One region of the Ensifer sp. ENS11 genome, then DNA from elsewhere that is predicted to be linked to it. Evidence: riboswitches for the same ligand, from Rfam matches in the RefSeq annotation. Region 1 holds a riboswitch; each other region holds the start of a gene.

Region 1 (10,751 bases):
ACCGGTGCCGGCGCCCATCTGGTGGCGGTCGATTTCATCCGTCGCAGCGGCGGCAAAGCGCCCGATTTCCTCGATTGGGCCTTGCTGGCTGCCCCGTTCGGATTGGTCACGAGCCTGATTGCCTGTGGCCTCATCCTGCGGTTCTTCCTCGGCGCCGAGGATCGTAACGCTGCTTTCGAGCCATGCACGCCGGCTGAAAGGCAGCCGCTCAATGCGCAGGAGCGGACGCTGCTGGCGGTGACGGCGCTCATCGTTCTGGCGCTTGCGACATCGGGCCTTCATGGCGTTGCCTTGCCCTTCGTTGCCTTGATCGGCGCCCTCGTCATGGCCTCGGAAAAGGTCTCGGGGTTGTCCTTTCGCAAGGCACTGAAAACAGTCGAGTGGAACCTGCTCCTGTTTCTCGCCGGCACGCTCGTCATCGGCGAGGCACTGATGAGCACCGGCACGGCGGCCTTGCGACGTTCCAGGTCGGCGGCGAGCAGATTTGCCGCGAATATGAGATGAAGCGGCCGGATCAGCCGGATTTCGTGTCGGTTGCCTGCCGAAACGCCGGACGCTGGCAGACGCAACTGGCGATCGTCACACCCGAAAGCGGTGAAGGATTTGCGCCGGCTTCGTCGCTCGAAACCGTCGATGCCTATCTGACCTCGATCGGTGCCGGCGCACCTCTGGAGGCGGAGGCGGAGAAGAAGGCGCTCGCCGGACGAAAGTAGCCTTCAGCGCGGCTTTTCCACCGGCACTGACAGACCGACCTTGACGCGGTCCATAGTCACGAAGGTTCGGAAGCGCCGGATGTTGGGATTGCCGAAGAACATGCGGCGGGTGAAGGCTTCGTAATCGCCCATCGTCGGCACGATCACGACAAGCATGAAATCCACGTCGCCCGTGACGTAATAGCATTGCTGGACTTCCGGAGCGGCCGAGAAGGCGGCCTTGGCCGCATCGAGCAGGTCGATCTGCTCGCTTTCCACCTCCACTTCGACAAGGATCGTCAGGGCCTGGTTGACCCGCGCCGGCTCGATCACCGCGACATTGCTGCGGATGACCCCAGTTTCTTCCATGCGCTTGATCCGCCGTTGCACGGCCGGCGCAGACAGGTTGACGGCCTCGCCGATCTGTCGCTGTGGCGTCGTGTTGTCCTTCTGCAGGATTGAGAGGATTGCCAGGTCGAAGCGGTCGAGCTCCGCCGATGTGCTCTTTGAAACGGCCATCATTTCCTCATTGTCATTTACAAACTTGCGTAAGGGCTCTCCATTTAGAGCGCATTTCTCTCGTTCGGTGAAATATAACTTCATCGAACGAGGAGATTGCCCACATGCTCATTCGCAACCACCATGCCGATTTCGGATCGCCGCTGCTGCCTGACGATGCCGAAATGCTCTCGATTGCTGCGGCTGCAGAGGTTGAGCGGCAGCTATCGCGCCGTGACGATCATCGGCCGACGCCGCTTCATTCCTTGCCGGCGCTTGCGGCCGAACTCGGGGTCGGAGCAATCTTCGTCAAGGACGAGGGCCATCGGCTCGGGCTCGGCAGTTTCAAGGCGCTTGGCGGATCCTACGCGGTGATCCGGCTGGTGCTTGACGAGGTCCGGAAGCAGACAGGCCTGGACGTCGACATAGACGATCTCACGCGCCCTGACGTTCGCGCGGTCGCGCGCCAAATGACGTTCGGCTGCGCCACGGATGGCAACCATGGTCGCTCAGTGGCGATGGGCGCTGAGCTTGTCGGTGCGAAATCGGTGATCTTCGTGCATTCCGGTGTCAGCCAGAAACGCATAGAGGCGATTGCGCATTACGGCGCCGAGATCGTCCGGGTCGAAGGAACCTATGACGACTCGGTGGAGTTTGCGGCGAAGGTCTGCAACGAGCGTGGCTGGACCGTCGTATCGGACACCTCCTGGCCGGGATACGAATATATTCCCGGTCTGGTCATGCAGGGATATACGGCGCTTTTGTGCGAAGCCTTGCGGACGATCGACGCACCACCGACGCATGTCTTCGTGCAAGCCGGCGTCGGCGGAATCGCTGCTGCAACGGCCGGGCAACTGGCGCTGCGTTACGGTCATGACCGGCCGCGCTTCGTCGTAGTCGAGCCGGCCCGAGCTGCCTGCCTGCTGGCAACGGCAAGGGCCGGCCATCCGGTGAAAGTGCCACATGGCGAGCCAACTGTCATGGCGATGCTCGAATGTTACGAGCCTTCTCTTGTCGCCTGGCGCATTCTTTCGCGTGTTGCCGACGCCTTCATGATGATCGACGAGGAGGATGCCGTTTCGATCATGAACCGCCTCGCTCGCCCGAAAGGGGGCGATCCGGCAATCGTTGCTGGTGAAAGCGGCGGTGTCGGGCTGGCTGGCCTCATCACGGTCGCCGGAGACCCGAACATGCGCGCCGCCCTCGGCCTTGATGCCAATTCGCGGATCCTGGTGATCAATACCGAAGGTGCCACGGATCCTGAACGCTACGAAGAGCTGGTTGGCCTCGCGCCGGCTGATGTCGCCGGGGCTGAGAAATTGGAAAGGGTATGACGCGGATGGCAAACACGGATATCGACAAGCTTGTGGCGGAGATGACGGCGTGGCGTCATGACCTGCACGCCCATCCGGAATTCGGTTTCGAGGAAAAGCGGACAGCGGCCTTCGTTGCCGCCAAGCTGCGGGAGTTCGGCCTGGACGAGGTCGCCGAAGGTATCGGTGGCACCGGGGTGATCGGCACGCTGCGGCATGGAACGGGAAATCGCGCCATAGCGCTGCGTGCCGATATGGATGCGCTGCGTATCGCGGAACAGGGGACAATTGCCTATTGCTCTACCCGGCCCGGCACGATGCACGCCTGCGGCCACGACGGCCATACGGCGATGCTGCTCGGCGCAGCGAAGCTGCTGACCGAGGAGGGCGGCTTTGACGGGACCGTGCGCTTCGTTTTCCAGCCAGCTGAAGAATGGGGGAAGGGTGCACTTGCCATGCTCGCCGATGGCATGCTGGAACGCTTTCCCTTCGACGAGATCTATGGGCTGCACAACATGCCGGGCCTGCCGGTCGGAAAGTTCGAGACCCGTGCCGGCGCCATCATGTCGGCCGAAGACAATTTCGAGGTCACGCTCAAGGGCGTCGGCGGCCATGCCGCGCGACCTCACGCGGGCAACGAGACGCTGGTCGCTGCCTGCGCGACAGTGGTCAATCTCCAGACCATCGTTTCGCGAAGGCTCTCTCCGGCCGATATCGCCGTCGTCTCCGTGACCGAATTGATCACCGACGGCACGCGCAATGCCTTGCCAGGCCTGGCCCGCATTCTCGGTGATGCGCGCAGCTTCCGACCTGAGGTGAGCGCCAGGATCGAACAGCAGATGCGCACGATCGCCAAGGGGACGGCGGATGCCTATGGCTGCGAGGTCGAGGTGACCTATACGCGTGAGTTCGTGCCGCTGCTCAACGATCCGGCTCTCGTCGATCATGCCTTCGCAGCGGCCGGTGCGGTGTTCGGGACGGACAATGTCGCCGTCGCCGCCGAGCCGATGACCGGATCGGAGGATTTTGCCCGGTTCCTCGCGCATGTGCCGGGTTGCTTCGTCTTTATCGGCAACGGCCAGGAATCCGCGCCGCTGCACAATCCGCATTACGACTTCAATGACGATGCCTTGATCTTCGGTGCCCGGTTCCACGCCGAAATCGTCCGGCAACGGCTGGCCGCACCGGATGTGGGGCAGTGACAGTCGCGATGCTCAATACAAACACGATTGAAGGCGGCGCCGTCATGTCTCATCAGTCCATTAATGCCGAACGTCTGCTTACCCGCATCCGCGAACTCGGCGCGATCGGGCGCAACGATCAGGGGCAACTGACACGGCTTGCTGCGTCTGACACCGACAAGCTCGGGCGGGACCGCCTAGTCGCTTGGCTGCGGGCCGCGGGGCTGGAGATCGCCGTCGACCGCATCGGCAATATCTTCGGCGTCTGGCAAAGCCAGGATAACGCCGGGCAATCGCCGTTAATGCTCGGCTCCCATATCGACACGGTCATCAATGCCGGCATCTACGATGGCAGCTACGGCGTGCTGGCCGCCCTCGAAGTCATCGAGACACTGAAGGAGCAGGGATTCGCGCCTGTCCGCCCGATCGTCGTCGCGGCCTTTACCAACGAGGAGGGGGTGCGCTACGCGCCCGATATGCTGGGGTCGCTTGTTCATGGGGGCGGCCTTGCGGTCGAAGCCGCGCTTGCGACGGTCGGAACCGATGGCACGACGCTCGGATCGGAACTCGCGTGCATAGGTTACGCCGGCACCGCGGAGCCCGGCTTTCTGAAACCTCATGCCTATGTTGAATTGCACATCGAGCAGGGGCCGGTGCTTGAGCGCGAAGCGACCACGATCGGCGCCGTCGAAAATCTGCAAGGGATTTCCTGGCAGCGCGTGACCATCGACGGCGTTGCCAATCATGCCGGCACGACGCCGATGGCAATGCGCTCCGATGCGGGCCTTGCTGCCGCGCGCGTCGGCCTGTTCCTGCGCGAGCACATCGCGCGATCAAACGCGCCGAGCGTTGCGACGATCGGAACCATGCGCTTCGAGCCGGACGCGATCAACGTGATCCCCTCGCGCGCGGTCTTTACCATCGACCTGCGCGACCCGGACGAGGATCGCCTGAGGGCACTTGAAAGCGCGCTTTCCGGCTTTCTCGACCGGCTTGAGCAGGAAGAGCATGTGATCGTCTCTGTCGAGCGTCTCGCCCGGTTCGAGCCCGTCAGTTTCGACGGTGCGATCGTCGCGGCGATTGAAGTTTCCGCGAAGGCCCGTGGGCTGAAGAGCCGGCGGATGACCTCCGGCGCCGGCCACGACGCCCAGATGATCGCGCGCATCGCGCCGGCGGCGATGATCTTCGTGCCGAGCCGCGACGGGATCAGCCACAATCCGCGCGAACACACGGATCCGGCAGATCTCGTCGCCGGTGCCAATGTCCTGCTCGACGTCGCCGTCCGGCTTGCAGGTAGCCCTTAGGGCGCCGGAAGGGGCCGGGTGCGACCTCCTTGGAGCGATCAAGATGCTGATGCGGCAGCAATTCCTCTCACACCGTCATGCTCGGGCTTGACCCGAGCATCCAGCCGGCACCTCTGTGTCAGCCTCGTATCGACAAGCCGGCTGCCTCCAATGTGGATGCTCGGGTCGAGCCCGAGCATGACGAAGAGATGGGCCATTGCGTAAAGAGTGCCGGAGCCCGCCGGGCGCCAGAAGGGGCGGGGTCGCCGCCCCTTCTGGCGTGGTCGTTATCCCCGAACGTCTGCCTCGCTGTCGACCGGCATATAGAGGTCGCCACCCTCACGATACTTGGCCGCCATCGCTTGAAAACCTTCCTTCTGCGCCTCGGCGCGGATGTCGTGCGAGATCCGCATCGAGCAGAATTTCGGCCCGCACATGGAGCAAAAATGCGCGACCTTGTGCGCCTCCTTCGGCAAGGTTTCGTCGTGGAAGGAGCGGGCGGTTTCCGGATCGAGCGACAGGTTGAACTGGTCCTCCCAGCGGAACTCGAAGCGGGCGCGCGACAGGGCGTCGTCGCGGGTGCGGGCCGCCGGGTGCCCCTTGGCGAGATCGGCGGCATGGGCCGCGATCTTGTAGGTGATGACGCCCACCTTGACGTCGTTGCGGTCGGGAAGCCCCAGATGTTCCTTCGGTGTCACATAGCAGAGCATGGCCGTGCCGAACCAGCCGATCATCGCGGCACCGATGCCCGAGGTGATGTGGTCGTAGCCCGGGGCGATGTCGGTCGTCAGGGGCCCAAGCGTATAGAACGGCGCCTCGCCACAGACAGCGAGCTGCTTGTCCATGTTTTCCTTGATCTTGTGCATCGGCACGTGGCCGGGGCCCTCGATCATCACCTGGCAGTCTTTCGCCCAGGCGATCTTCGTCAGCTCGCCCAGCGTTTCCAGTTCGGCAAATTGCGCCGCGTCATTGGCATCGGCGATCGAGCCCGGACGCAGGCCGTCGCCGAGCGAAAACGAGACGTCATAGGCGCGGCAGATGTCGCAGATCTCTTCGAAGTGCTCGTAGAGAAAGCTCTCCTTGTGGTGGTGCAGGCACCATTTCGCCATGATCGAGCCGCCGCGCGAGACGATGCCGGTGACGCGGTCGACGGTCAGCGGGATATAGTGCAGCCGGACACCGGCATGGATGGTGAAGTAATCGACCCCCTGTTCCGCCTGCTCGATCAGCGTATCGCGATAGACTTCCCATGTGAGATCCTCGGCGATGCCGTTGACCTTTTCCAGCGCCTGGTAGAGCGGCACGGTGCCGATCGGCACGGGCGAGTTGCGGATGATCCATTCGCGGATGTTGTGGATGTTGCGGCCGGTCGAAAGGTCCATCACCGTATCGGCGCCCCAGCGGGTGGCCCAGACCATCTTCTCCACTTCCTCGGCCATCGACGAAGTGACGGCGGAGTTGCCGATATTGGCATTGATCTTCACCAGGAAATTCCGGCCGATGATCATCGGTTCGGATTCTGGGTGGTTGATGTTGGCCGGCAGCACGGCGCGGCCGCTGGCAATCTCCTGGCGGACGAATTCGGGCGTGACGTGATCGGGGAGATGGGCGCCAAAGCTTTCGCCGTCGCGTAGCGCGGCGCGTGCAGCGTCGCGGCCAAGGTTCTCGCGGATGGCGACGAACTCCATCTCGGGCGTGATGATGCCGGCCCGCGCATAGGCAAGCTGCGTCACCGCGCGCCGGCCGGTTGCGCGCAGCGGCGCGTGACGGAGGGGAAAGGTCGGCGTCAGCCGGTCGCCGGAGGCAAAGCCGTTGTCTTCCGGCCGCACGTCGCGCCCGTCATAGGCTTCGACATCGCCGCGAGCGATGATCCAGTCGCGGCGCGGTCTTGGCAATCCATCCTCGATGCGGATGTTGGCATCTTCTACGGTGTAGGGACCGGAGGCGTCGTAGACGGTGACCGGCGGCTCGCCCGACGTCGGGTGCAGGGTGATTTCGCGCATGGGAACGCGGATGTCGGGATGGATCGTGCCTGGCTTGTAGACCTTTTTCGAGGCGGGAAGCGGGCCTTTTGTGACCGAGAGTTCTGCGGGTTTGGTGGCAATATTCATGATGAGGCTCCAAGTTTGCGGTTGGAGACCCAGTTCTGAAGCCGGAAGGAAAAGACATGTTTGCCTGAAATTCCGCGCGAATGACGGAATCGTGGCGTCAATGTCTGCACCGTCCCTACGCCAGTATGAACTGGATCAGGTTCAACGGGTCACTGCGCCTCGGTCGGCAAAGCCGATCCGCCCAGCAGTATCTCAGCCCCTTGACGGGACCCCCCTGGTGAATGCCTAGAGATAGCCATCGATCCGGATGCGCCGTCAAGCGTTAATCCGAAGGTTGCGTGTCAGGCCTGTTGATTGCCCGGTAGAGCGTTTCCGGATGAGACGAAGCCGCGGGCACGCTCGTTCTTTTCGTTTTTACGCATTTCCTGACGGAAAACCGCTCCGCACTTTTCCTGGAAATGCGCTAGCGGCCGGACTTCTCTGATCCCCGGCGATCGGCATAATCCGCACGGTTGATGCCGTGCCGCTGCAGCTTGTCATAGAAGGTCTTGCGCGGAATGCCGAGCGCTTCGATCGTCGCCTTGACGTCGCCGTGCTGCGCCCGCAGCGCTTCTTTCAGAATTTCCGCCTCGTAGCGCTCGATCCGCTCGGGCAGGCCGGCACTGGTCGGCGCCGCGGCAATCGGTTGGCCGAGCGAACCTTCGACGCCAAGGGCGACGCGCTCGGCGAAGTGCGAGAGCTCGCGCACATTGCCCGGCCAAGAATGAGACCTCAGATAGTGGCTGACGGCCGGCGAAAGCGTCGGCACGTCGCGCTTGAAACGCTCGGCTGCCCGCGTCAGGAAATGCGAGAAGAGAAGGGGGATATCGTCCCGGCGTTCGCGCAGCGGCGGGATCGACAGGGTGACGACGTTCAGCCGGAAATAGAGATCCTCGCGAAAATCGCCCCGCTGGGCCGGGTCGCCGAGGTCGATCTTGGCCGCGGCGATGACCCGAATATCGACGGGGCGCACGATATTGGTGCCAAGCGGCGTGATCTCACGGGCTTCAAGCACTCGCAGCATCTTGACCTGCGTTGCCGGCGGCATCGCCTCGATCTCATCGAGGAAAAGCGTGCCGCCGCTCGCATGCTCGATACGGCCGACGCGCTTCTTCAGGGCACCGGTGAAGGCGCCGGGCTCGTGGCCGAAAAGCTCGCTCTCGATTACCGTTTCCGGCAGTGCGCCGCAGTTCAGCGCCACGAAGTTGCCGTTGCGGCGCCGGCTCCAATTGTGCAGCAGCGTCGCCACCACCTCCTTGCCGCTGCCGGTTTCGCCGGCAACAAGCACATCCACGTCGGTGTCGGCGATATGCCGCAAGGTCTGGCGCAGCCGTTCCATGACCGGTGTCTGGCCAATCAGCGGCAGGCTCTCACCGGCGACTTCGGCTGCGCGTTTCAGCGCGCGGTTTTCCATCACCAGCCGGCGTTTTTCCAAGGCGCGGCGTGCGCTCTGCACCAGACGGTCGGCGGCAAAGGGTTTCGGGATGAAATCATAGACGCCGTCCTTAATGGCCTGAACGGCCATCGGGATATCGCCGTGGCCGGTGACCAGAATGACGGGCAGGTCGGGGTCGAAATCGGCGATCCGGCGAAACAGCGTGAGGCCGTCGATCCCGGGCATGCGGATATCGCTGATGACGATCCCGCTAAAATCCGGGTTGAGGATTGCGAGCGCTTCCGCCGCGCCGGGAAAGGCGGAGACCGCGAGGCCGGCAAGCTCCAGCGTCTGCTTCATCGCCCGCCTGAGTTCGCTGTCGTCGTCGACGAGGCATACGGATTGCTGCATCGCTCAGGCCCTCTTCAAACGCACGGTGAAGACGGTGCCCTCAGGGCTGGTCTTGACCTCGATGTCGCCGCCATAGTCGGCGACAATCTCCTTGGAGATGGCAAGGCCGAGACCGAGACCTTCATCCTTGGAGGTGTTGAACGGCGTGAAAAGGTCTTCGAGGATATCGGGCCGAATGCCCGGACCATTGTCGGCGACAACAAGCGAAACTGTTTCGGAGGGGCCTAACTCGCACCGCACACGGATCTCAGCGTCTGCCCGATCACCGAGGGCTTCCAGGGCATTCTGCAACAGGTTGATCAGCACCTGTTCCAAGCGGATGCGATTGCCGAGCACGCTGAGGCCGTTATCAGGCAGGTCGATGACGATCGCGTCCATGCGGCCGGCAAAGCGGCTGCGCAGCAGCATTCGAGCGCCTTCGATCACCTCCCGCATCGCCGTCGGTTCGGCGACGAAACGGCCCTTGCGCGCAAAGCTGCGCAGTTCGTCGGTGATGGTGCCGACCCGCTCGGTCAGCGCAGCGATGCTTTCGAGATTTTCGACGGCGGTTTCTTTTTGGCCGCGGTCGAGGAAGGTGCGCGCATTGTCGGCATAGGCGCGGATGGTTGCGACCGGCTGATTGATCTCGTGGGCAACGCCCGCCGCCACCTGTCCGAGGATTGCCAGGCGGTTGGCCTGGACCAGTTCCTGCTGCACCGCCTGCAGCCTCTCGCCCGTGCGCCTGTGGTCGGCGATCTCGGTTTCGAGGTGATCGCGGGCGAGGCTTAGGTCCTGTGTGCGCTCGGCCACTCGGCGTTCCAACTCATCGCGCGCGGCGCGTTCGTTGGCCGCGACCTGCGTCAAAGCCTGGCGCCGGCGAAGAAGGAATGCGGCAAGCGCCAGCAGCGGCACGATAACGGCAAGGGCCAGCAGCCTTGCCTCGCGGCTCGCGGCGCCAAGGGCTGCGTCTAGCGGTGCCAATTGCTCCAGCCGCCAGCTGGTCGAGGGCACCATGGTCTCGACCCTGAGGTATTGCCGCTCGCTGCTGCCGGGCAGAAGCGCTGTCAGCACGCTCGATCCATTGCTCGTTGGCTCGATCCGGCGGAACGGTAGCGGCAGCAGGGAGGCATCGCCGAACTGCAGGCTGTCGCGGATGGCGGCGAGGCGATCCCCGGGGATGGTACGGGTCGTCATGAAGCGCCAGGACGGGAAGCTGGTGATCAGCACGATGCCGCGCCGGTCGGTGACATAGACCGGCTTGCCGGAGGCGAGCCAATCGGCCTCGACCCCGCCGAATTCGAGCTTGGCGACCACGACGCCAATCGGGCCGTCAGGCCCGTCGACACGTCTTGATATGTAGAGGCCTGGCCGCTTGCTGACGGTGCCCATGGCGAAATGCTCGGCCTTGCCATCGCGCATCGCCAGCCGGAAATATTCGCGGAAAGCGTAGTCATTGCCGACGAAGCTGGTTGGCTCGCGCCAGTTGCTGGCAGCCACCGCCACGCCGTCGAGGCCAATCGCGTAGATCACCGCCGCATCCGTATTGGCGGCCAGCGCCTCGAGCTTTTGATTGAGCCGCTGCAACGGCTGGTCGCCACCCTTCTCAAGCGCCGTCTTCACCTCTACATCGTCTGCCAGTACCAGAGGCAGCGCGCGCTGCCGCTCCAGCACTGCCCTCAGCAGCGAGGCCTTGAGATTGGCATCGATGCGGCTCTGGATGTCGACGGTTTCAAGCGCCTTGTTTCGCCCATATTCGCCGGCGAAAAAAAGCCCCGCTGCCAGCAACACCAACGCTAGCGCGGCAAAAATCAGCCAGGCGCGGCGCATGTGCCGGTCGAGATCCTCTGGATTGATAGGGCTGGGCGCGGGCATGGACATGGCGGAATTGTGCATTATTCCGCGCAAGTTTCCAGATGATCTGTGCGGATA
Region 2 (10,751 bases), on a different contig from region 1:
TCTGGGCCCTCAGGAAGGCTCTGGCATGGCGCGTCTCGATGCAGATGGTGGGCAGCCCAGCTTCCACCATTCCGCTGAATAGCCATTGTGAAAGTGGACCAGCCTCGAGACCGATCCGAACCAGCGGCACGGCAGGATCCTTCAGAATCCGCACCAGATCTTCAGGATGGCCTGGGACTTTCGCAGAACCGTACCCCTTTCATCCAGAATACATACAGAGGTCTCTTTCAGAGAGACGTCCAAACCCGCATAATGTCTCATGCTCCGTTTCTCTTATGACGTTTGTGGCCGTTGGAGAGACCACGTTTATCATCAGCCCGAAGCGCAGCACCCCCTATCCAAAATCCTCAAAGATGGGCTCAAGCCGAAAACCCCATCAGACCCTAGCCACATGGTGAAACCTCCAGGGTGAAGCGCTAGCGCATTATCGGCTAATGCTGTCTAGCCCTTTAGCCCAATGCCCGCACAGCCTCGACCACCTCCAAGCCACCAACCTTGTCGGCATAGGCAGCCCAAACCTTTCGTGCGCCCGCCACCCATTCTTCGCGATCTTCGGCGGCAAGGAAGCGCGCACCCGCCGTTTTCGCTACCTCGACCGAGGCCGCCTCATCGGCGACGATCAACGCGTTGAAATGCCGTGCGCCTTCTATGGCTGCATCCCGGAAGACGTCCTGCTCTTCGGCCGTCAGGCCGTTCCAGAAGGGTTTGGCAAAAATGATCGCGCCCGATGCCCAGATGTGACCGGTCTCGATCACATCTGGCACGACCTCGTAGAGCCTGAAGCCGGCATAGGCCGACTTCGTCAGGTCCATCGCGTCAACGACGCCGGTTGCAAGCGCGTTGTAGGTCTCGGTGATCGGCAAGCCGACGGGAACCGCTCCGAAGCTCTCCCACAGTGTCGCATGCAGCGGGCTCTGGATGACGCGCAATCTCTTTCCTGACACGTCGCCGGGACGCGTCAGCGGCTCTTTCGCCAGCAGATGCCGTGCGCCGTAGTTGACATAATCTCCAACGACGAACCCCTGTCCCTCAAGCTTCGCCTTCAACGCATCCCCAGGCTGCGAAGCGACTGTCGCGCGAACATGATCGGCATCACGGAAGAGGAATGGCATGTCGAAGAGCTGGCTTTCAGGCGCCCAGGCGGACAGGGCAGAAAGAGTGGAAAGGCTGCCCTGAATGGCACCCAGCCGTAGACCTTCGTTGACATCTTTCTCGCCGCCGAGTGCTGCATTCGGCACGATGTTGAAAGAAAATCGTCCCGGAAACTTGGCTTCGATGAGATCGCGTATCTTGAGCCAAACCTTGGTCTCCGGCTTGTTTTCACCCAGCAGCGAAGCGATGAGTACGGGGCGTGCGGCGGCCGCCCGGCCCGTCAATGCCGGAGCGGCCAGTGCGGAGGCGCCGGTTGCAAGCAGGCTCAGGTTGAACGCACGACGATTGAGGCGAAGCATATCCATTCCCTCCCTTGGGGTTCAGAAGCAGGCGGCAAGCGCCGCAGAAAAACTGAGAAGTGCCAGCGCCGACAGCAGCGCGAGCAGATACGGCCGCGACGCGGCAAACAGTGCGACAACAGGGACACCGGAAGCGTTGCCGACGGTCTGGACGAGGATGCCGACGGGCGGCGTTAAACCACCGATCATCAGATTGACGACCAGGATGACGCCGAAATGAATGGAGTCGATACCGGCCGAGACGGCGACCGGCAGGGTGAGCGGTGCAAACAACAGGATCGCCGCACCGATATCAAGGAACAGTCCAACGCCCAGCAGCAAAAGATTGAGCGCGGCAATCACCAGAAATGGGTTGGACCCGAGCCAAGCCGCTGCAGACGACACCTGAGCGGCCACTCCATCAACGGCAATTAGGAACGCGAAGGGCGTGGCCGAACCGATCAACAACAAGATTGCTGCGGTTTCGCGCGCCGATTGCCGGAAGGTAACTCCAATCTCTTGAATCGCCGTTCGCTTCAAGATGGCCGCGACCAAGGTATAGGCGGCCGCAAGTGCAGCAGCCTCGGTCGGCGCCACCACGCCTGCGCGAATGCCGGCAACGACGATGATGCCGAGACCGAAGGCGGGCAGCGCCCGAACGCCAAGTCGTCGACACTCTCCGGCCGATACCCTGTCGGCGCTCGCTGTCGTCGCACCGTTGAAATGGATGGCAACAGCAAGCGTTGCCGCCATGACCAGCCCTGCGACGAAGCCGCCGGCCAGGAGCTTGCCGGTCGATAGATCCGCGGCAGCAGCAAGGATTAGAAGGGCAATCGATGGCGGGATGATGTTGTCGAGAACCGAGACGGCAGCAATCAACGCCCCGGCGCGTTCAGGCGGTGTGCCGCGCTTCGTCAGCTGCGGCATGAAAGCGGCGGTGCCGAACGCCGCATTGGCGATCGACGAGCCGGAAGCGCCAGAAAAAAGCACGCCGGTCAGTAGCACCGTCTGTCCGAGCCCGGCGCGACGATGGCCGACAAGGGCGGCGGCGAACCGAACCAGGTCGCTCGCAATCCCGGACGCGGTCAAAAGCGCCCCTGCGAGCAGAAAGAATGGAATGGCGGTGAGCAAATAACGCGACATGCCGGACAAGGTGGCCGCCGCCATCGCCTCCTCCGGCATCGGCGCGCCGAAAGCGACAGCGACAGAGGCCGCGGCGATAAAGGCATGAGGGAGCGGCGTTCCCGCGAAAATTGCCGCAAGTGCAAGACAGCAAAGGATGACGCTGGGCGATGTCAGGCTCAAGATCGGCGCGGCGCCGACCGCCCAATGCGCTCCGGCGGCAACCACCAGCATCGAAACGAATGCGAGAAAGCGGCGCTCTGCGAGGTGGTGGAGCAGAATCGCAACAATCGCCAGCACGCCCCCGGCGCTCAGCACCGCCGGACGCAGTCCTTCCGACAGGCCGAGTGACGGTGATACGCCGCCAAGATCGAGCGCCGCTCTACCGCTGCCGAACATCAGGATGATACAAGCAAGCAGAGTGATGGTGCCGGAGAACAATGCGCGCAGATCCCGAAGTGCGATGCGCCTTGGCCAGAGCCACGGTTCGGTGTTGCCACCCCCAACGAACTGCGACGAGCGGCGTGAAACTTGCGCATGGTCGTGGCCATGACCAGACGCCGGTCCTCCCTCAAACAGATCGATCCGCAATCCCCTAGCGGTCGAGGCAAGCGGCAACCCGATCGAGACAAGTGCCACCAGCAACCAGCTCGCCGCTTCCTCTGCCCCGGTAAAACCGCTTTCCGCCACGTAACGGAGGAGAACCGAGAAGGTGATGGTGACGAGCAGGAGCGCAAGCAGAAACGCTCCGGCAAGCTCTAGCGTTCGCTCCAGTTGCAGCGAAAACGCCTGCGCAGCGTTAGCGATCATCGGGCTGCCACCAACGATGGAAGTGGTGGACTGGTCCCCGTCCCTGCCCGACTTTGAGATCGCCGGCGGCAACGATGGCACCGTGAAGATAATCCTTGGCGGCAATGACGGCGTCTGCGAGTGACATTCCGCCTGCAAGCCCGGCAGCGATCGCCGCCGACAGCGTGCATCCCGTGCCGTGATCATTCGTCGTCTCAATGCGCGGCGCCGTCAGCCGAACGGGGTCTCCTCCATCGAAGAAGATATCCGTCGCTTCGGGGCCATGCCCATGCCCGCCCTTGATCAGCACCGAACGCGCGCCGGCCTTCAGAATGATCTCCGCCTGCCGGGCCATCTCCACCTCATCCGTCGCGATCGCGCGCCCGGTCAGCAATGCCGCCTCCGGCAGGTTGGGCGTGGCGATCAGCGCCAGTGGCACCAACTGCTCGGTCAAAGTAGCAATCGCATCGGGGCGTAGCAGCGGGTCACCGGATGTGGCGACCATCACAGGATCGAGCACTGCCATCTTTCCGTATCGGCGAAGTCCGTCGGCAATGATCGCGATCGTCTCTCCGCGGGACACCATGCCGATCTTTACCGCGCCAACGGCGAGATCCGAAAACACCGCATTGATCTGTGCTTCCACAATTGCCGGGGAGATATCCTCGACTGCCGTTACACCCCTGGTGTTCTGCGCCGTGATCGCAGTGATAACGCTCGCGCCATAGGCGCCGAGAGCCGAAAACGTCTTCAGGTCTGCCTGGATCCCAGCCCCGCCGCCGGAATCCGAGCCCGCAATGGTGACAGCAATGGCGGTCATCGCGAAGACTCCGCCAGAGCCTTCTCGACACAAGCGCGCAACTCGCGCGTGGCCGCCGCTGGATCCACAGCGGCGAAGATTGTGGAGATGACTGCAACACCATCGGCTCCGGCGGCAATGACTTCCGCGGCGCGCTGCGCACTGATGCCGGCAATGGCGCCGACCGGCAGGTCCGGCTTGGCCGCCAGAAGCGCGGCACGAAGTGTGGCGAACCCTTCGAGGCCAACAGGCGGATCGGGGTTGTGCTTCGACAGCGTCTCATAGACCCCGCCGATGCAAGCATAGTCGATCGGCGAGGCAATCGCCGTCTCAGCGTCCGCTTCGTTCTTGACCGTCAAACCGATAATCGCGGTATCGCCCATGATCGAGCGCGCTGTTGCCGCATCCATATCATCCCGGCCGAGATGAACACCATCAGCACCGGCTGCGAGCGCCACATCGATGCGGTCATTGACGACGAAGGGCACACCGGTGACTGCAAGAGCAGCGGCGATCGCCCGCGCCTGTTCGATCATTTCCCGTGTCGAGCTCGTCTTGTCGCGATACTGGATCAGCGTCGCACCATTGAGCGCGGCGATGCGTGCCAGATCAGCCAAACTCGCCTTGTCGCCAAGGCGGGCATCGACGAGGGCATTGAGGCGATAATCAACTTTCGGCATGGGAAATCCTGGCATTGACAATGATATCTTCGGGGCGCAGCGCTGCGAGCGCATCACGGAAGAGAGCTTCGAAGGTACCGGGCCCACTCGAACGCTCCCCAGCGATTTCGGCGGCGATGCCGCTCGTCAGCAGTGCACCCGTGGCGGCCTTCAGGCGTTCCGGCTCGACCGCCATGAAAGCTGCGATCAAGGCGCCGGAGAGGCACCCGGTACCCGTGACCTGCGCCATGAGGGGGTGGCCGTTCTCAACCCGGATCGTATGTAGATCCAGTGTGAGTTCATCGACTGCCCCGGTCTTGATCCTCAGCGCGCCATTGGCGTTACCGACGATATCCATCTCGCTTGCGTTGCCGCGAACAACGGAAGGGCCAGCTGCGATGAGTTCCCGGGCGAAGACAAGCCGCGACGGCGAATAGTCGCAATGCACGGGATCGACGATCCACGGCTTGTCGGCATCGCGCGCAACCGCCGCTGCCAAACGGATCGCCCTCCGGCGCTCTTCATCAAGCGTACCGAGATTGACGACGAGCGCATCGGCGCGGCGGGCAAAAGCCTCGACCTCCTCCGGTGTCGATGTCATCGAGGGGATCGCACCCAGCGCTGCTAACCCATCGGCTACAAACTTCTGCACCACCGTGTTCATCAGGCAATGCACCCGCGGGCGCTGCTCCCGCACAAGCGCCAGCGATGCAGCAGCATTTTCGACGAAGCCCGACGTGCCCGTCATCGAATTTCCACCGCGATATCGTCGACAGCAGGTGCCTTACCGATCAAGCCACTTTCGGCGAGAAACGCCCCAAACCGCTCGTATCGACCACGATCGAGCGCCGCCGGCCTTTTGGCGAACCGCGGCAGCGTGTCCGTGAATGCGCTACGGTTGAGTTCGTCGTCAAGATTCGGATAGGCCCTGATGAACAGCTTCCAGGCTTCATCCGGATGGTTGGTGAGGAAGATCGCACCCCGCTCCACTGCGGCGAGGAAGGGCCGCAAGCGCTTGTCGGCAAGTTTTGCCTTATCGGCGACGAAGACAAGTTCGTCATAGACAGGCACGCCATGCTCTTCGGGAAAGAAGGACCGGCCCTCATGTCCCTCAATCCGCATCTGCGTCAGTTCAAAATTCCGGAAGCCGCCGATCGTTGCATCGACCTTACCGGCGATCAGCGACGGAGACAGGGCGAAGTTGACGTTGACGAGCTCGACGTCTTCTTTCTTGAGACCGGCCGAGGCGAGCATTCGGCCGAGCATCGCATCCTCGAAACCGGACACGGAAAAGCCGATCTTCTTGCCCTTCAGATCGGCAAGGCTGCGGATCGGACCGACGTCAAGGACGGTGACGGTGTTGAGCGGCGTCTCGACCAGAGTGCCAATGCGAACAAGCGGCAGGCCTGCGGCTTGATCGAGATAAAGGTTCGGCTGGTAGTGCACGCCGATATCCGCCTGCCCGGCTGCGACCAGTCGCGGTACACTTGATGGGTCGGCGGGTGGTACGAGTTGGACCTCGAGCCCCGCATTTTCGAACAGACCGAGTTCATTGGCGACAACGATCGGCGCGTGGTCGGGATTGACGAACCACTCCAGCATCACTGTCAGCTTTTCAGCGGCAGTTGCTGAGCCGGCCGAAAAGACGACGCCGAGTGCGAGGCTGGCGGAAAGCAGAGATTTACGGATCATGATGTTATGAACTCTCCCAATTGATCTCAGAAATTCAGGTTTCCCGCGCCCAGTGCGCGAATGGACGGGTTGCCTCATCGACGAGCAGCCTGAGGGCGACGACAAGTACGGCAAGAATGGCCATCGCAGCGAAGACGACATCGGTCTGCATGCGGGCATTTGCCTGGACGATAACAAAACCGAGCCCGGCCGAGGCGCCAACCCATTCGCCGACGACAGCGCCGAGCGGCGCCAAGGGAGCCGCAACGCGCAGGCCGGTAACGAGCCCCGGCAACGCCAGAGGCAGTCGCACGAGCCTTAGCGCCTGCCAGTGGCTCGCCTGGGTCAGCGCGACGGCATCGAGGATCTGCGCGTCGGTACGGCGTAGGCCGTCCGAGAAAGCGGAAACGACGGGAAAGAAGATGATGATCGCCGCCATCACGATCTTCGAGGCCATGCCGAAGCCGAACCACAGCACCAGCAAAGGTGCGATGACGAAAACGGGAAAGGCCTGGAGGACGAGCACGAAGGGCCAGGCGAGCTTTCCAAGCCGCGGAAAAGCCGCCAGCCCGATAGCCGTCGCAACGCCGAACGCCGTGCCGACCGCGAGCCCGGCCAGCATTTCCGCGATCGTCACCAAGCTCTGCTCAAGCAGAAATCCCGGCTGCCGCGCAAAGACGGCCAGTACCTCGATCGGCGTTGGTAACAGATAGCGCGGCGGCGCAAAGACGACGACCGCCCCTTGCCAGAGGACAGCAAGCACAGCAAGGCTACGAACAAATGTGAAAGCCAAGCCCATCGCCGGTCAGCCGACGCAGCAACCCGGACAAAATGCAAACCCTCCATCCGGCGGCAACTTGGCAAAAGACAGCATCGATCGATCTCCAGACAAAATATCACGGAGACCCAGGTGAAAGCGAAGACGCGATTAGTTTGCCGAAAGCGGCTCTTTTCCCGTTCCTACGCCGGCATGACCCGGATCAGGTTCAAGGGTCCGGCTCACCGCCATCTCAGCACTGCATTGTGCTCCCCTCGGAATGGTCTGATTTTATGAAAGAATCCCAGGTGACTGTCAACGCGACTTCGACGATTCTGCCTAGAAAAGGCGAAGATTCCAGAATTGCCGACTTAACTACGAATCCCGCTCAAACGGCGCACACATTGAGGTGAACGTTGACAACCGCTGCAGCTCGAATTCCAAAGACAGCCAAGAATTCGTGGAGAGTGGCTACGTCGACGCTTAAGACCCGGACAGCCGCCAGCGACGTGCCTTACACCTGCGGAGGCTATTCAGACCGCCATGACGTGCGCGTCGGCGCCAAAGGTTACTCCGAGAAGTCCAAGCAAAGCGACCCGTAATGCGCCCGAAGAATTTATCCTCTTTAGGTGCGTTGCGCGAGCTCTGCCCAACGGTCCTATTTCCACAGAAATATGTCCACAAACGACCGCCGCTAGAAAAACTGCAATTAACTGCGTTCCGCAACCAGTAGGTCGCTTGCGCGGCGGCTCTCCCGTCGGGCATAATCTGCTCGGATGAAATCAGTCCAAATCAGCGGCATCTCCGGTTAGTCTTAAGTAAGACACAGAATTGCAATGATCTGATTTCGCTGAGATATATTAGAGGGCCTCGGGACGCCGGTTGTAGGTTTATGATAGCAGATATGAATGCCACTTGGTATAAAACGTTTCTCGATGTCACAGCTCGTCAATGGGAAGCGTTTCCCGAAATAACGAATGATGGCGTCATACTGATAGACCTAACTCACGATTGGATAGAGTATTTATTGTATTCTCTCCTGATAGCAAAAGGTTTACAACTTGAGAAAAAGTGCAAGATTGTCGGCTTTTGTTTAAATACTTCCGTCGTTGCGCAATCATGCCCGAAATTGAACATCAGCGCTATTCGGGAGATTGCTAGGGCTCACGGCGTCCACGAGGTTATATATCTTTCCAAAGACGACTTTGAGAGAGAATTCGGCGGTACTTTTCGAAAAGCATTCACAATCATAGAAGACATGCTACAAGATGATAATGAGGCCCGACATTTCATAAACGACGTTGACAAATCTAGAGCGCATATCCTGACATGTGCTTATGAAAGCGCCTTACGGGCTGGTCTCATTCCTTCATGCGAAGGGTTCGGCCGTGAGATCTTTGAAGCTACGCTAGAGGCCAAATACGTCGATGAGTATTTATCGACGTTCTTCAATACTGAAAATGTTGTTGCCGTAGTTGCTGGGCACATGGATTACAATCCATGGCGACTTGCATGTCATCATGCTACGTTGAGAGCGATCCCAATCTACAACTTTTTCACTGGCCGAACTGTTTCTGTCTGGCGGTTAGCGCCTTCTGCCGACGAGCCGTTTGGGGCAACAAAAGCGCGAGCGAATGCAGCGGCTTTTGAAGCGTCGAAAGAAGCGTTAAAAAACAGTCCGTGGGCATACGGGCACTCAACGCTTGCAGTACCAACCAAAGGATGGAGCACTATCCCGACATCGCTATCAGCAGCTGGCGCTAGACCTCTCTTGAAACGTTACTTTGCGAACAGATACCCCTGGCGTGACGGGAAGCCAATCGTATCTGTCTTTGCGCATACTTTTTCCGATATCCCATGCTCTGACGCTCAAGTTTTCCGTGATCACTCGGAGTGGCTGAGGGAGACCTTGTCTTTCGCAGCGTGCGATGAATCAAAGAACTGGATAATCCGCCCACATCCGCTTGATAAGGTCTATGACCGCACTGGGCTAATTGACCAGCTACGGGAACAATATGCTGAGGTAAGTAACATACACTTTGCTGATGCTAGCCAAGGCGCTGTGGAGTGTTTTTCGATGTCAGATCTTATAATTACCGTCCGGGGAACGATTGGTATCGAAGCTTCAGCGGCGGGAATCCCTTGCATTCTCGCCGGTGCCGCACCTTATTCGCGCTGCGGATTTTCTCGGCCATGCCACACCCGGGAGGAGTACTTCTCCCTTCTGTCAGGCTCAGAGATTCCCGTTATGAGTGACCGTGAAAGGTGGCTTGCGCAGGCATTCCTACTTTTTGAATCCACGCTGGCGAATGTTCAATCCGAAGCGCTTCCCGAGATTTGTAGCTTTTGGGTTGATGAGATGACCTATTTTCAAGAGGCCTCTGAGCGGCTGAGCCGTTACTCTATCGAACGCGACCCCTTCATGAACGCACTCCGAGCGATTAGTACGGCAGGAGAGGGAAGATTTGTTTGGCCCATTTCTCTGTCGGAACCAAATGAGCGACCGGCGCTGACTTCGAGCGATGGCTTCCCGTTGTACTTCACACCCTGGCGTTCGGGCATAAAAACAACTGTCGACGGATTTCATTCCGCCGATGAATCGGGAACTTGGTCGAGCAAAGTCAAGGCCTCTATTCTTTTGCCGGCCGCACGCGAAAACGTAAGGCGATTGTCCTTAACCGGCAGAAAGCTACTCGAACATCAGAACGTGAGCGTGCGGACGCTATCGGGTGCGTTGCTCACGGTAGATTGGACTGATAAGGATTTCCAAACTGTCGATCTTGACGTGGCCGGCCAGCTTGACGGAGAGGATAATTTCACCATCCTTGAGTTTGAGGTATCGGAAGTCCTGTGTCCGGCTGCAATTGGCTTGAATGGGGATACCCGTTTGCTCGGATTCTGTCTCCAATCTCTTGGGATTTCGTATGATTAACGGAAATAAAAGCGTGGTCGCGATAATTCCAGCGAAAGGCGTCTCCCGGCGAGTGCATGCGAAGAATTTACGTATGCTGGGTGGAATGTCACTCATCGAAAGAAAGATAAAGCAGCTTGCAAGTTGTAACTTGATTGATCAAATCATCGTTGGGAGCGACTCCGATGATATTCGTCAAATAACGCAGCGTAACGGCGCCGAATACCTCAACCGCGAACCTTATTTCTGCGATGAGTCCCGTTGCTCCGCGAATGAAATGATTGAAGACCTCGTATCTCGCGTTTCGGGCGACATTGTGCTTTGGGCGCATTGCACCAACCCGTTTGTGGAGGCGTCAGACTACGCTCGTGCTTTGTCAGCGTTCGCGACGGCTAGCGCCGACGGGTACGACTCGTTGATGTCTGTTACTCGGCTCCAAAGCCATATTTGGACGGCAAATAAGAAACCGTTGAATTTCGAGCCGTTGAAGAGACCGCATCAACTTGCATCCACGTTGGAACCTATTTTCTTTCAAGACGGCGCCATATTCGTTCAACCTCGAATGAATATGGTCGAGAATAGTTACTTTTACGGACTCAGTCCTTATTTCTTT
Region 3 (10,751 bases), on a different contig from region 1:
GATCTGTCCGCCATTGACCACGACCAGCTTGTCGGCAAGCGTCATCGCCTCCATCTGGTCATGCGTGACGTAAACGCTGGTCGTGCCAAGAGACCGCTGCAAGCGCTTGATTTCGATCCGCATCTGCCCTCTCAACTTGGCGTCGAGATTGGACAGTGGCTCGTCGAACAAGAACGCGGCCGGTTCACGCACGATCGCCCGCCCCATGGCCACGCGCTGGCGCTGGCCACCGGACAACTGGCGTGGTTTGCGGTGGAGATACTGCTCGATCTCCAGGGTCTTGGCGGCAATCGCGATACGACGCTCGATCTCGTCCTTCGGCGTGTTGCGGTTCTTCAGCCCGTAGGCAAGGTTCTGATGCACGGTCATATGCGGGTAGAGCGCGTAGTTCTGAAACACCATCGCAATGTCCCGCTCGGCGGGTTCCAGATCATTGACTGTTCTGTTGCCGATGACGATCTCGCCGGAGCTGATGCTTTCGAGACCCGCAATCATGCGCAGAAGCGTGGACTTTCCACATCCAGATGGGCCGACGAGAACGACGAGTTCGCCATCATCGATCTGCAGCGAGACTCCCTTGATCGCCTCGATATTGCCGCCATAGACCTTGCGGACGTTGTTCAGGGTAATTTGAGCCATTACTTCTCAGTCTCCACAAGACCTTTGACGAACCAGCGCTGCATCAGCACGACGACGAGGATCGGCGGGATGATCGCGAGGATCGCGGTTACCATCACATAGTTCCAGGGCGTCGAGGCGTCGGTGAAATCGACCATGCGACGCAGGCCGATGATGATGGTGTTCATCTTCGCGTCGTTCGTTACCAGCAACGGCCAGAGATACTGGGTCCAGCCATAGATGAAGAGAATGACGAACAGCGCGGCGATGTTGGTTTTCGAAAGCGGAAGCAGGATGTCACGCATGAAGCGAAAGGGGCCGGCATTGTCGATGCGCGCCGCTTCCACCAGTTCGCCCGGGATCGTCAGAAAGAACTGCCGGAAAAGAAAGGTCGCCGTTGCCGAAGCCATCAAAGGCAGCGTCAGGCCAGCATAGGTATCGATCAACCCGAGGTCGACGATCACCTTGTAAGTGGGCAGGATGCGCACCTCGACCGGCAGCATCAGCGTAATGAAGATCATCCAGAAGAAGACCATCTTCAGCGGAAAGCGAAAGAAAACGATCGCGAAGGCCGAGAGGAACGAGATGACGATTTTGCCGACGGCGATGGCAATCGCAACGACCGTCGAATTGAACAAGAGCCGCTCAAGGCTGACGCCGACCACGCGCTCGACGCCGCCAGACATCGCCTCCGTATAGTTCTCGCTCAGTTGATCGCCGAGGGTCAAGGACATCGGCGGACGGATGATCTCGACCGACGTCCGGCTGGAGGCGACGAAGGTGTAGTAGATCGGAAAGGCGACGATAATGACGCCGATGATCAGCACGAGATGGCCGATGAAATTGGCGATGGGACGTTTTTCAATCATCGGCGCGCCTCATGAGTAGTGAACCCGCTTCTCGACGAAGCGGAATTGGAACGCCGTCAGTGCGACGACGATGACCATGAGAATGACCGATTGCGCGGCGGAACTGCCGAGGTCGAGATTGACGAAGCCATCATTGTAGACCTTGTAGACGAGGGTTTCCGTCGCCTTCGCCGGTCCGCCGCCGGTGACAGCATGGATGATGCCGAACGTGTCGAAGAAGGCGTAGACCGTGTTGACCACGAGCAGAAAGAAGGTTGTCGGTGCCAAAAGCGGGAAGACGATCGTCCAGAAACGCCGCGCTCCGCGCGCGCCGTCAATCGATGCAGCCTCGATCAGCGATTTCGGGATCGCCTGCAGACCGGCGACGAAGAAGAGGAAATTGTAGCTGATCTGCTTCCAGGCAGCCGCGACGATCACCAACGCCATGGCCTGGTCGCCGTTCAGAAGCGGATCCCAGGCAAAGCCGTTGCGCCGCAAGATATAGGCAAATGTCCCCATCGCCGGATTGAACATGAAGAGCCACAGCATACCGGCCACTGCAGGTGCAACGGCATAGGGCCAGATCAAAAGTGTGCGGTAGATGTTTCGGCCGCGAACGACCCGGTCTGCCGCCGTTGCCAACAACAGAGCGACAGCCATCGAGAGCAACGCCGTCGCCAGGCTGAAGACCACTGTGACCTTCAGCGAATGCAGGTAGTCCGGGTTTGCCAGAACGGCGCGAAAGTTGGCAAGGCCGACGAAGCCGGACTTGAGCCCGAACGGATCCTCGCGAAGCACGGATTGATAGAGCGCCTGGCTCGCAGGCCAAAAGAAGAAGATGACCGTGAGCACGATCTGCGGTGCGAGCAGGAGATAAGGCAGTATTTTATTGGGAAAGACGACAGGCTGCAAAGCGACCCCCTTCTTTGCGCGAGGAGATGGACTGCCCCGGTTCACGCCCGGGGCAGTCCTGCTATTGCATCGTTAGTTTCCGATGGCTGCCGCGATTGCGGCGTTCGCCTTCTTGGTGCCTTCGGTCAGGGCCGCTTGCGCATCCTTCTGCCCGGCGAGCATCGCCTCGAACTCTTCGTTGAGGATGTCTCTCACCTGCGGAAGATTGACGAGCCGCACACCCTTGGAGTTTTCCGTTGGCGCCTTGCCCATCATCTGCAGAATCGGCGTTTCACGGCCGGGGTTCTTTTCATAGAATCCCGACTTCTTGGTTTCCTCATAGGCGGCGAGGGTAACAGGCAGATAGCCCGAGACCTGATGCAGGCGTGCCTGGATTTCTGTCTTCGACAGGAAATTAAAGAACTCGGCGATGCCCTTGTATTCATCGTCGGATTTTCCGCCGAACACCCAGAGGCTTGCGCCGCCCGGGATCGTATTCTGCGGACCGCTGCCCTCGTAATAGGGCAACTGGCCAATACCGTATTTGATACCCGACTTGATGATGTCGCCGAGGCCACCGGATGATTCTGTCAGAATGGCGCATTCACCTGATGTGAAGAGCTGCTTTGCTTCCGAGGTGCGGCCGCCATAACGGAACGTACCGTCCTTTGCGAGATCGGCTATCGCCTGGAAATGCTTGACGAACAGCGGTGCGTCTACCTTCAGTTCGACGTCGGGGCCGGCAAGGCCGTTCTCGTTCGTTCCGTAAGGCACGTTGTTCCAGGCTGCGAAGTTTTCGGTCTGGATCCAGGTGAGCCAGGTGGAGGTGAAGCCGCAGGCCGAAGCGCCGCTCGCCTTGATCTTCTTGGCCGCGTCGAACACCTCCGGCCAGGTCTTCGGCGGGTTCTCCGCATCGAGGCCGGCCTTCGTAAACGCGTCCTTGTTGTAATACAGGATCGGCGACGACGAATTATAAGGGAAGGACAGCATCGTACCGTCCGCCTTCGAATAATAAGCGACGATGCCCGGCAGGTATTGATCCTTGTTGAATTCGTAACCGCCCTTCTGGAGCACCTCTGCCACCGGCAGGATCGCGCCTTCCGCACCCAGCATCACACCGCTGCCTGCGTCGAAGACCTGCAGGATGGCGGGCGCCTGCTTGGAGCGGAACGCGGCAATGCCGGCGTTCAACGTTTCCGGGTAGGTTCCTTTGAAGACGGGCACGACTTTGTAGGCGGTCTGGCTGTCGTTGAATTCCTTTGCCAGCTTGTCGACAACTTCGTTGTTGGCGCCGGTCATGGCGTGCCACCAGGAAAGCTCGGTAGCGGCCAATGCGTTTGAAGCAAGGCCGACTGAAAATGCGGACGCGACCACGACGGTCCAGTTCAAATGTCTGAACATGATTCCTCCCATTTCTCAAAAGCCAGGGCATTTGGCACGCCCGGCAAAATCGATCCTCCTCGATCGAAGCTTACGCAACCTTCGCTGCGAAACCAAAAAGTAGTAGAAGCGAAATGAAATGAATATGCAACGAAAATATGACAATAGAACGCGTATTCCACTTAACCATGACGTGCCGTGTTCTCTTCACCGAGGCCGGTGGAAATCCCAGCCAAATCTGCGCGATTGGGCGAGATTGTTGCCCCTCGGTTTTGGCTGCCAGGGCGTGGGCGCATGGTCGCGAAGCGTGAAATGCCTCGGGAGTGCGGAGCGGCTTGCCGGGGGTAGTCGGTCCCGGTTCCCGGCCTGCGGCCGGCGCTTGCGCTGAACCTCCGCGGCGACCCTTTTAACCGGTCAAGCCGCGCGCGAACGGGCTTTGGCCGCGATAGCGGCCGCCGCCTGGTACGCTCATCCTTTTCTGGGCGTGCAGCATGACCAGCGTGGGCACATCGCGCGCACGGAGCCAGTTTCGCAGAGATGCCCAGCCGGCAAGGCATCAGGCTCAGTACTGTTAAGCCTGCATCGGAAGCGACCTTGGACTTGTCTTTTCTATCAGGATGCTTGTGAGGCGATCGGACCGGAAAGCGTCGCCGCAACGATGGCCTGCATTCTCGAGAAGGCAGGCTACATCAACTCGGCCGGCGGTTGTCTGTGCTATTTGACGGCAAAGGCGCGGCGAGGGGAGTTTTCGCTCGGACCAGTGTTGATGGCGTTGTTGCGAGCAAATGGCGCTTCAGTCCGGGAGCCTTAGTAGCGCCCAAAGTGGCGGTCTGCGACTTGGATGGGCTCATGCTAGACTTTTGCGCCGGTCGAATGAGCGCAGATGGCTTCCAGGAGTTTGATCGTCATTGCCTGTCCCAGGCGTGGAATCTCGGAAAAGCCTTCACGGTACAAAAGTCTTGTCATGATGGTCTCCGCGAACTGCGGGTTCATCTGGCGAGCGACTTTTAGAGCCTTCTCGCATTTGTCTCCGAAGGGCGTAAGGGCCTCATTGAGATACTCGACACCGTGAGTCTTCACGACGCAGGCGATGTCGAACATGTCGCGGGGCTGCATCGTGGCCCGCGGTAAAATATTTTCTTTGCGATGATTTCGCCAGGGGTCTCAAGCAGGACGTCGCGACCGCGCACCTCCGCTTTCACCGTGGGGTTATCAGTCAGGCTGGGCGCGCAGATAAAGTCGATTTCGCCAACATTCTCGAAGACGATCTTCAATGTTCTTGATCCATCGGACTGATAGCCGTCAGGGTTGATGTCGAGCGCGTAGCCCTGTGTCTTCGGGTTCAGAAGCTGCGGATCATCGATGAAGATGTCGACATCAAAGCTCTCGCGATGATCGATCTGGAGCATCAGGGCGGTACCGCCTCTAAAAGTCCAATTGTCGATCAATGTGAGTTGGGAGCTTGCCTGATCGATAATGCAGCCAGCGTGATCAAACAGGTCCCCCCATCTGCTGGCTGGGTGTTCGACCAATTATGCCGCCCGCGCCAAAGGTAGCGGGTAACCGGCAAGTGCCGAGAACTTCCGTGCTAAGTCGGAAGCGATCGCCGGATCAACGTGCATTTCGCCAAGGAACGAGATCTGAAGGTTCTCGTCTACCTCGGAAAAAAAGGAGAACGCCGACGCATCGAAATTGACTGCGCTGGCAGGATCGGAAATCTTGGATGCCAATTGCTCAGCCGAAAGCTTCGTCCCATAAGGGGCGTTGACAGTCGACAAAACCTTTACTGCAACAATAGACATCTTCCTCGACCACAGCACCTTCAGGTTTCTATATACCTTGACGATGCTTGCGAAACAAGGATCGTCGGTGACTACGCCGTCACACGTTAGCCTCGCGGCACTCTTCTAGGCATCTATATTCGGTCGATTTTCCGTTGTGGCGGCTTTTCTGAGGGTGAGGCTCATCTGGGGACGGTGCTCGGCCGTGGTCGCCGGCTGGGAAACGAAGATCTCGTTCAAGCTGGCGCAATGCGCCATCGTGAGGTTGCAGCGATCCATCGCCTAGTTCTGTCCTCGGGATCCTGGCTACGTGTAATGTCGGTCACGACCGCGGCACAATCCGCGCCATGGGTGAGGACGCCATCAATGCGTTCAAGGTTCAGTCCACCGATCGCAACCAGTGGGGTCGGTCCGATTTTCTTCTTCCATGTGGCGAGGCGAGCAAGTCCCTGCGGCTCCCATTTCATCTTTTTGAGAACGGTCGGATAGACCGGACCCAACGCGACATAGTCGGGCGCGACTGACAGCGCCATATCGAGTTCGGCCTCGTCATGTGTGCTGATGCCGAGCTTAAGGCCGGCCCCACGGATCGCGGCCACGTCAGCTTGCGCCAGATCTTCCTGGCCGAGATGAACGAAATCGCAGCCTTCGTCGATCGCCATGCGCCAATGGTCGTTGACGACAAGTTGGCAACCGTGTCTCTCGCATATGGTTCTGGCGATGCGGATATCGCTACGGACTTCGCTATCGGGTCTTTCCTTGATGCGAAGCTGGACCAGCCTCACTCCAATTGGAACGAGGCGTTCGACCCAATTCGCGCTGTCGACAATGAGGTAGAAGGGATCGAGCTTCATGAGAAGACCGCCTTTCCGATCACCGGGGTGGAGGGGACTGCCATGTCTCTCGGTTCGAGCATGCCGGCTTCAAAAGCCAGCCGACCGGCCTCGATCGCCTTGGCAAAACCCGATGCCATCACGGCCGGATTTCCGGCACCGGCCACCGCGGTATTCAGGAGCACGGCATCGAAACCGAGCTCCATCACTGTCGTTGCATGCGAAGGGCGGCCGATGCCCGCATCGACAATCAGAGGCACGTCCGGGAAATGCGCGCGCATCGACCGCAAGGCGGACGGATTTTGCGGCCCCATGGCACTGCCGATCGGAGCGCACCAGGGCATCAACACGCGGCAGCCAGCTTCCAGCAGGCGCTCGGCGACAACCAGATCGTCGGTCGTATAGGGAAAGACCTCGAAGCCTTCGTTCGAAAGGATCCGTGCGGCTTCGACCAGCGAGAACACATCCGGCTGCAATGTGTCGTGATTGCCGATCACTTCGAGCTTGATCCAGTTCGTCTTGAAAACCTCGCGCGCCATCTTAGCAGTGAGCACCGCCTCCTTGGTGGTGTGGCAGCCGGCGGTGTTCGGCAGTATTTTCGTCCCGAGCTCGCGGATCAGTTCGAAAAACGCACCTCCGGCTTTGCCGCCGGCCGTCTCTCTCCTCAACGAGACCGTGATGATTTGTGTCCCTGAAGCCCGCACCGCGTCCGAAAGCACGGCTGGAGATGGATAGCCCGCTGTGCCCAGGAGCAGTCGGGAGGTGATTTCCGTGTCGTAGACTTGCAGCATGGTCAGCCACCTTTCATCGGCGAGAGAATTTCGATGCGATCATGATCGCGTAAGCGCCATCGATCGCGGTCGGCCGCGTGAACGAGTTCGCCGTTGACAGCGGTCGCCAGCCAGCTTCCTTCATAGTCGAGTGCAGCCATCAGTTCGGCGAGCGTCGAGCAGGCGACCTCGTGCTCTTCGCCATTGACGTTAAGGTTCATCATAGAACTCCGATCTGTGGTCCGGGTTGAGCAGAAGTTCGGCAACGTCGTGCGCAAGAGCCGGCGAGAGCAGGAAACCATGCCGATACATACCGTTCACGGAATAGATCGAACCGCTTTTCGTGATCCTTGGCAGATTGTCGGGGTAGGCGGGGCGAATGCCAGTTCCGGTTTCGGTGATCTGCGCTTCGCCGAAGGCCGGGTGCAGGGCGTAGGCTGCGTTTAAGAGCTCCATCAGCGACCGTGCAGTGATAGGACCGGACAATTCGCTCTCTATCATTGTTGCCCCGACCATGAAGACGCCCTGGCGGCGTGGAACGACATAGATGGGGTGTCGAGGATGCAGGAAGCGCACTGGACGCGACAGTTGAATGTCGCCGGTGCGCAGATAGAGCATCTCGCCACGCACGCCCCGCAGTGCCGCGTCATCCGGGAGCCTGGCAGGGCCTGTGCAGTCAATATGCGAATCGACACGGCGATCGACGGTGGCATCGGTCGCCTGGCCGAAATGAAAACGCACCCCCATGGCCATTAATGTGTCATGGAGTGAAGGCAGCGCCTCTCTCGGATCGAGATGCGCTTCCCTCGGGAAGTGGAGTGCACGAGAAAAACGGCCGGCGAGATCGGGTTCCAGTTCGGCTATCTGGTCTGCATCAAGCCATCTGTGCCCTTTGGTTCGCGCCGCGAAGCGATCGAGCTCGCGTGTATCGCGCGCGGCGGCGACGACAAGTGTCCCCTCTTGCACGACCTTGTCGGGCAGCGCCGTCTTCCACCACTCGATGGCTGTCGCGCCGACGCGTTCGACTTTCTCGTCGGCACTTTCGCGCTCACACCAGGGCGCCAGCATGCCGCCCGCAAACCAGGATGCGCCGGCGCCAATCCGTTTTGAACGTTCGAAGACGTCGACCTCAATGCCGCGTCGCGCCAGTTCGTATGCGGTGACAAGGCCGATGACACCCGCTCCGTTGATCAGCACCTGCCTCATTTGGCAGCCGTTCGAGCTGTTACCTGGCCGGAGCTGTAGGGCCATTCATCCATGCGCCGCACCGCTAACGGGCGTCGATGTTGCCGTCTATGTCCGCGGTTTGGCTCGTGTACGACATCTGAAAAAACCATTGGTCGGCTCCAACCTTGACGTTTGGAGACCCAGATCTTGGCGCTGGAAAGATAGAGACACGTCCACGCGATCGCAAAGGAGCTGTCGCAACTGCCGTCGTTCCCACCGTCCCTACGCCAGCATGAACTGGATCAGGTTCAACGGGTCATTGCGCTGCGGTCGAAAGAGCCGATCCGCCCAGCAATATCTCAGCCCCTTGTCGGGACTCCCCTGGTGAATGAACCGAGTTGAACGGCCAATGCCGTGCTTTGTCAAGCGTTGTTAGTTTATTCCCAACGGGGCTAAAGCGTCATCCACATACCTTAGACTCAACGCGTATCGCGCCGAGAGGAGCAACATGAGCCGGCGCATCAATGCGGCGGGCCTCGCGCTCGTCTAGCGGCGGGAAGGCATCAAGGAGCATGCGTTTAGTAGAAAAGGCGCTGCAGCGTGAGTTTTGCTCTCAGGCAAGTGGAGGCATCGTCTGCCACACAACAATCAATGGTCTCGAATGTTCTCAAGCGATTCCTTTCTCGCTTCTTCATTGATGTCGCTCAGAGACCTTTCATGGTTGGTGCCGTCCGTGGAAGTGACAATACACACATTTCCCAAGCACACCGTCGTGTTCGCCTGCGCGGGCGCGCGCGAGGCGATGAGAGCCACTGCGATTCATGCAGTTCGACCATTTCTCCTCAGTAGGGCGCCGTCCTGGAGCCATGAGAGTCCCCCGTTTTTGAGTGGTTCACGGTGCAAGCCCGGTCGGAAAATGGCCAGCATCCAATAAAAAGGAATCCGAATGGCGCCATATCTGTGCAGAAAATTCGCTCGGCCGCGAAAGGGCGGTCAATGCAAGCAACTTCACCTCCGTCATGGTCGCGCTCGATCGCTATGGCGACATGTTTGGTCTCGATAAGTCCCGTCGCCTGCTGCTCGCAGCACGGACATGAACGTGCCGACTTCCGATTCTATCGCGAGGTCTGGGGACCGACGCCGGCGCTGAATTAACGAGCACATGCATATCGGATCGGGCCTCGGATGCGGAATATTTTCAGCTGTCTCTGGGGCATCTCGATGACGGCGTGGCCGTTGCGCGGCCACGCTGACCGGAGTATGCCTGGCGTAGTGTGATCCCAGTCGAGGGCCGAGAGTGGGGCAGCGCGTCACTCTGCGGTGTTGAGCAACACATCGCCTAGTGCAGCATACTGGTCGGTTGCTGTTCGCTCTGAATTCGACGTGTTGGGCTCGCCCGCCTACAGAACCAGCGACCGCACTCTGTTAACGCCAACTCATCCGTATTGCCGAACCTAAATTCATCCATCAGGAATTTTGCGAGGCGGCCAGCGCGGATGTCTTGGCGCGGGATCCTCGTTTCGAAGCAAATGCGATCGAATATCCTTTGAAGTGTATCGAGCTGTTCGGGTGCGAGTTCAAAACCTGACTGGTCAAAGTGAATAGCCATTTAGACCTCCCTTCTTGAGCTACCGCCTTCACCGACGAGAGAAAGATAGCGAAATCTTTAATTGGCTCCAAGTGAGCAAAAGTTGAGATTTGCGTGCGTCGAACTGCTGCTGGTAGCGGGGAATCCGGCTCAGAGCCCACAGAGAAGCGGCGCTTATAAAAGGCGCCGCGGGAACGACAGCGGAAACGAGACGACTCCTTAGCCGCTCCTTTCCTTAAATGCGAATTGTTCTCGCCAATCATCAGATTTAGTTCGATATTTAGTCGTTGCTGAGATTGCTAGCGGTCTTCCCGCAGAGCCCTAAAAGAAGGCCGCTCTTTTCCAGTTGTCCCGCCGGGTCAGGCAGCCGCCCTCCCAATTAACCAGCCATTTGTTTGAGCGCATCGTGGTCGTGGATGCCGCTTTGAAAAAGGCTGATCAGGTGCGCCGCGAGCGTAACGGCTTCATCGCTATCAAAGGCGAGGTGCCTTTCCTGAACCATTTCCCGGAAGACACATTCGATCTGCTTGAAGTCGTCAGGCGTTACAATCCCTGTGCGAGATCCAACCGCTTTACCCATAGCCCTAATCCTAGCCGGCCCAGGGGAGAACAGGGCCGACGTTTGCCCCGCATAGAGTATGCGCCGTTGCTGGGGGGATTACACTGGAATCGTGGAGGGAGATCCAGACGGTCTTTGGGTTGGAGAGTAGCCAGACCGTCCGGAGCCCACGTTGGGTTGCCTCCACAATACACCAACGCTTATGCATTTAAAAACGCGTGCGGTAGGGCATTGTTCCGATTGCTAATGTATCGTGAATCTGTTCGGCGTGCGTGCCTTATGGCTCTGGCTAAAGTACCCGCCCACGGTTCTCGAC

Evidence for each region. Region 1 has a riboswitch for thiamine pyrophosphate ahead of thiC (phosphomethylpyrimidine synthase ThiC). Riboswitches for the same ligand answer to the same signal wherever they lie in the genome.
Region 2: another riboswitch for thiamine pyrophosphate. It lies ahead of IB264_RS30960 (ABC transporter permease); the one in region 1 lies ahead of thiC (phosphomethylpyrimidine synthase ThiC).
Region 3: another riboswitch for thiamine pyrophosphate. It lies ahead of thiO (glycine oxidase ThiO); the one in region 1 lies ahead of thiC (phosphomethylpyrimidine synthase ThiC).

What each region holds. Positions count from the first base shown of each region.
Region 1 covers NZ_JACVAN010000003.1:359,072-369,822, forward strand. Annotated here, with positions in the region: gene IB264_RS08680 (SLC13 family permease) at 1-504, shown strand, start outside; gene IB264_RS08685 (hypothetical protein) at 501-713, shown strand; gene IB264_RS08690 (Lrp/AsnC family transcriptional regulator) at 717-1,211, opposite strand; gene IB264_RS08695 (diaminopropionate ammonia-lyase) at 1,316-2,524, shown strand; gene IB264_RS08700 (M20 aminoacylase family protein) at 2,530-3,705, shown strand; gene IB264_RS08705 (Zn-dependent hydrolase) at 3,750-4,988, shown strand; gene thiC (phosphomethylpyrimidine synthase ThiC) at 5,255-7,078, opposite strand; TPP riboswitch at 7,173-7,304, opposite strand; gene IB264_RS08715 (sigma-54 dependent transcriptional regulator) at 7,482-8,843, opposite strand; gene IB264_RS08720 (sensor histidine kinase) at 8,847-10,715, opposite strand.
Region 2 covers NZ_JACVAN010000028.1:5,442-16,192, reverse strand. Annotated here, with positions in the region: partial or broken gene IB264_RS30995 (transposase) at 1-261, opposite strand, end outside; gene IB264_RS30990 (TRAP transporter substrate-binding protein) at 450-1,451, opposite strand; gene IB264_RS30985 (TRAP transporter large permease) at 1,473-3,362, opposite strand; gene thiD (bifunctional hydroxymethylpyrimidine kinase/phosphomethylpyrimidine kinase) at 3,352-4,161, opposite strand; gene thiE (thiamine phosphate synthase) at 4,158-4,820, opposite strand; gene IB264_RS30970 (hydroxyethylthiazole kinase) at 4,807-5,547, opposite strand; gene IB264_RS30965 (ABC transporter substrate-binding protein) at 5,544-6,488, opposite strand; gene IB264_RS30960 (ABC transporter permease) at 6,526-7,269, opposite strand; TPP riboswitch at 7,411-7,513, opposite strand; gene IB264_RS30955 (hypothetical protein) at 8,132-10,159, shown strand; gene IB264_RS30950 (cytidylyltransferase domain-containing protein) at 10,173-10,751, shown strand, end outside.
Region 3 covers NZ_JACVAN010000028.1:49,813-60,563, forward strand. Annotated here, with positions in the region: gene IB264_RS31165 (sn-glycerol-3-phosphate import ATP-binding protein UgpC) at 1-639, opposite strand, end outside; gene ugpE (sn-glycerol-3-phosphate ABC transporter permease UgpE) at 639-1,487, opposite strand; gene ugpA (sn-glycerol-3-phosphate ABC transporter permease UgpA) at 1,497-2,378, opposite strand; gene ugpB (sn-glycerol-3-phosphate ABC transporter substrate-binding protein UgpB) at 2,451-3,758, opposite strand; partial or broken gene repC (replication initiation protein RepC) at 4,348-4,548, shown strand; gene IB264_RS34940 (hypothetical protein) at 4,590-4,838, opposite strand; gene IB264_RS34945 (hypothetical protein) at 4,814-5,146, opposite strand; gene IB264_RS31195 (hypothetical protein) at 5,270-5,539, opposite strand; gene IB264_RS31200 (thiamine phosphate synthase) at 5,755-6,372, opposite strand; gene IB264_RS31205 (thiazole synthase) at 6,369-7,142, opposite strand; gene thiS (sulfur carrier protein ThiS) at 7,145-7,342, opposite strand; gene thiO (glycine oxidase ThiO) at 7,332-8,327, opposite strand; TPP riboswitch at 8,550-8,681, opposite strand; gene IB264_RS31220 (hypothetical protein) at 9,628-9,897, opposite strand; gene IB264_RS31225 (hypothetical protein) at 10,256-10,456, opposite strand.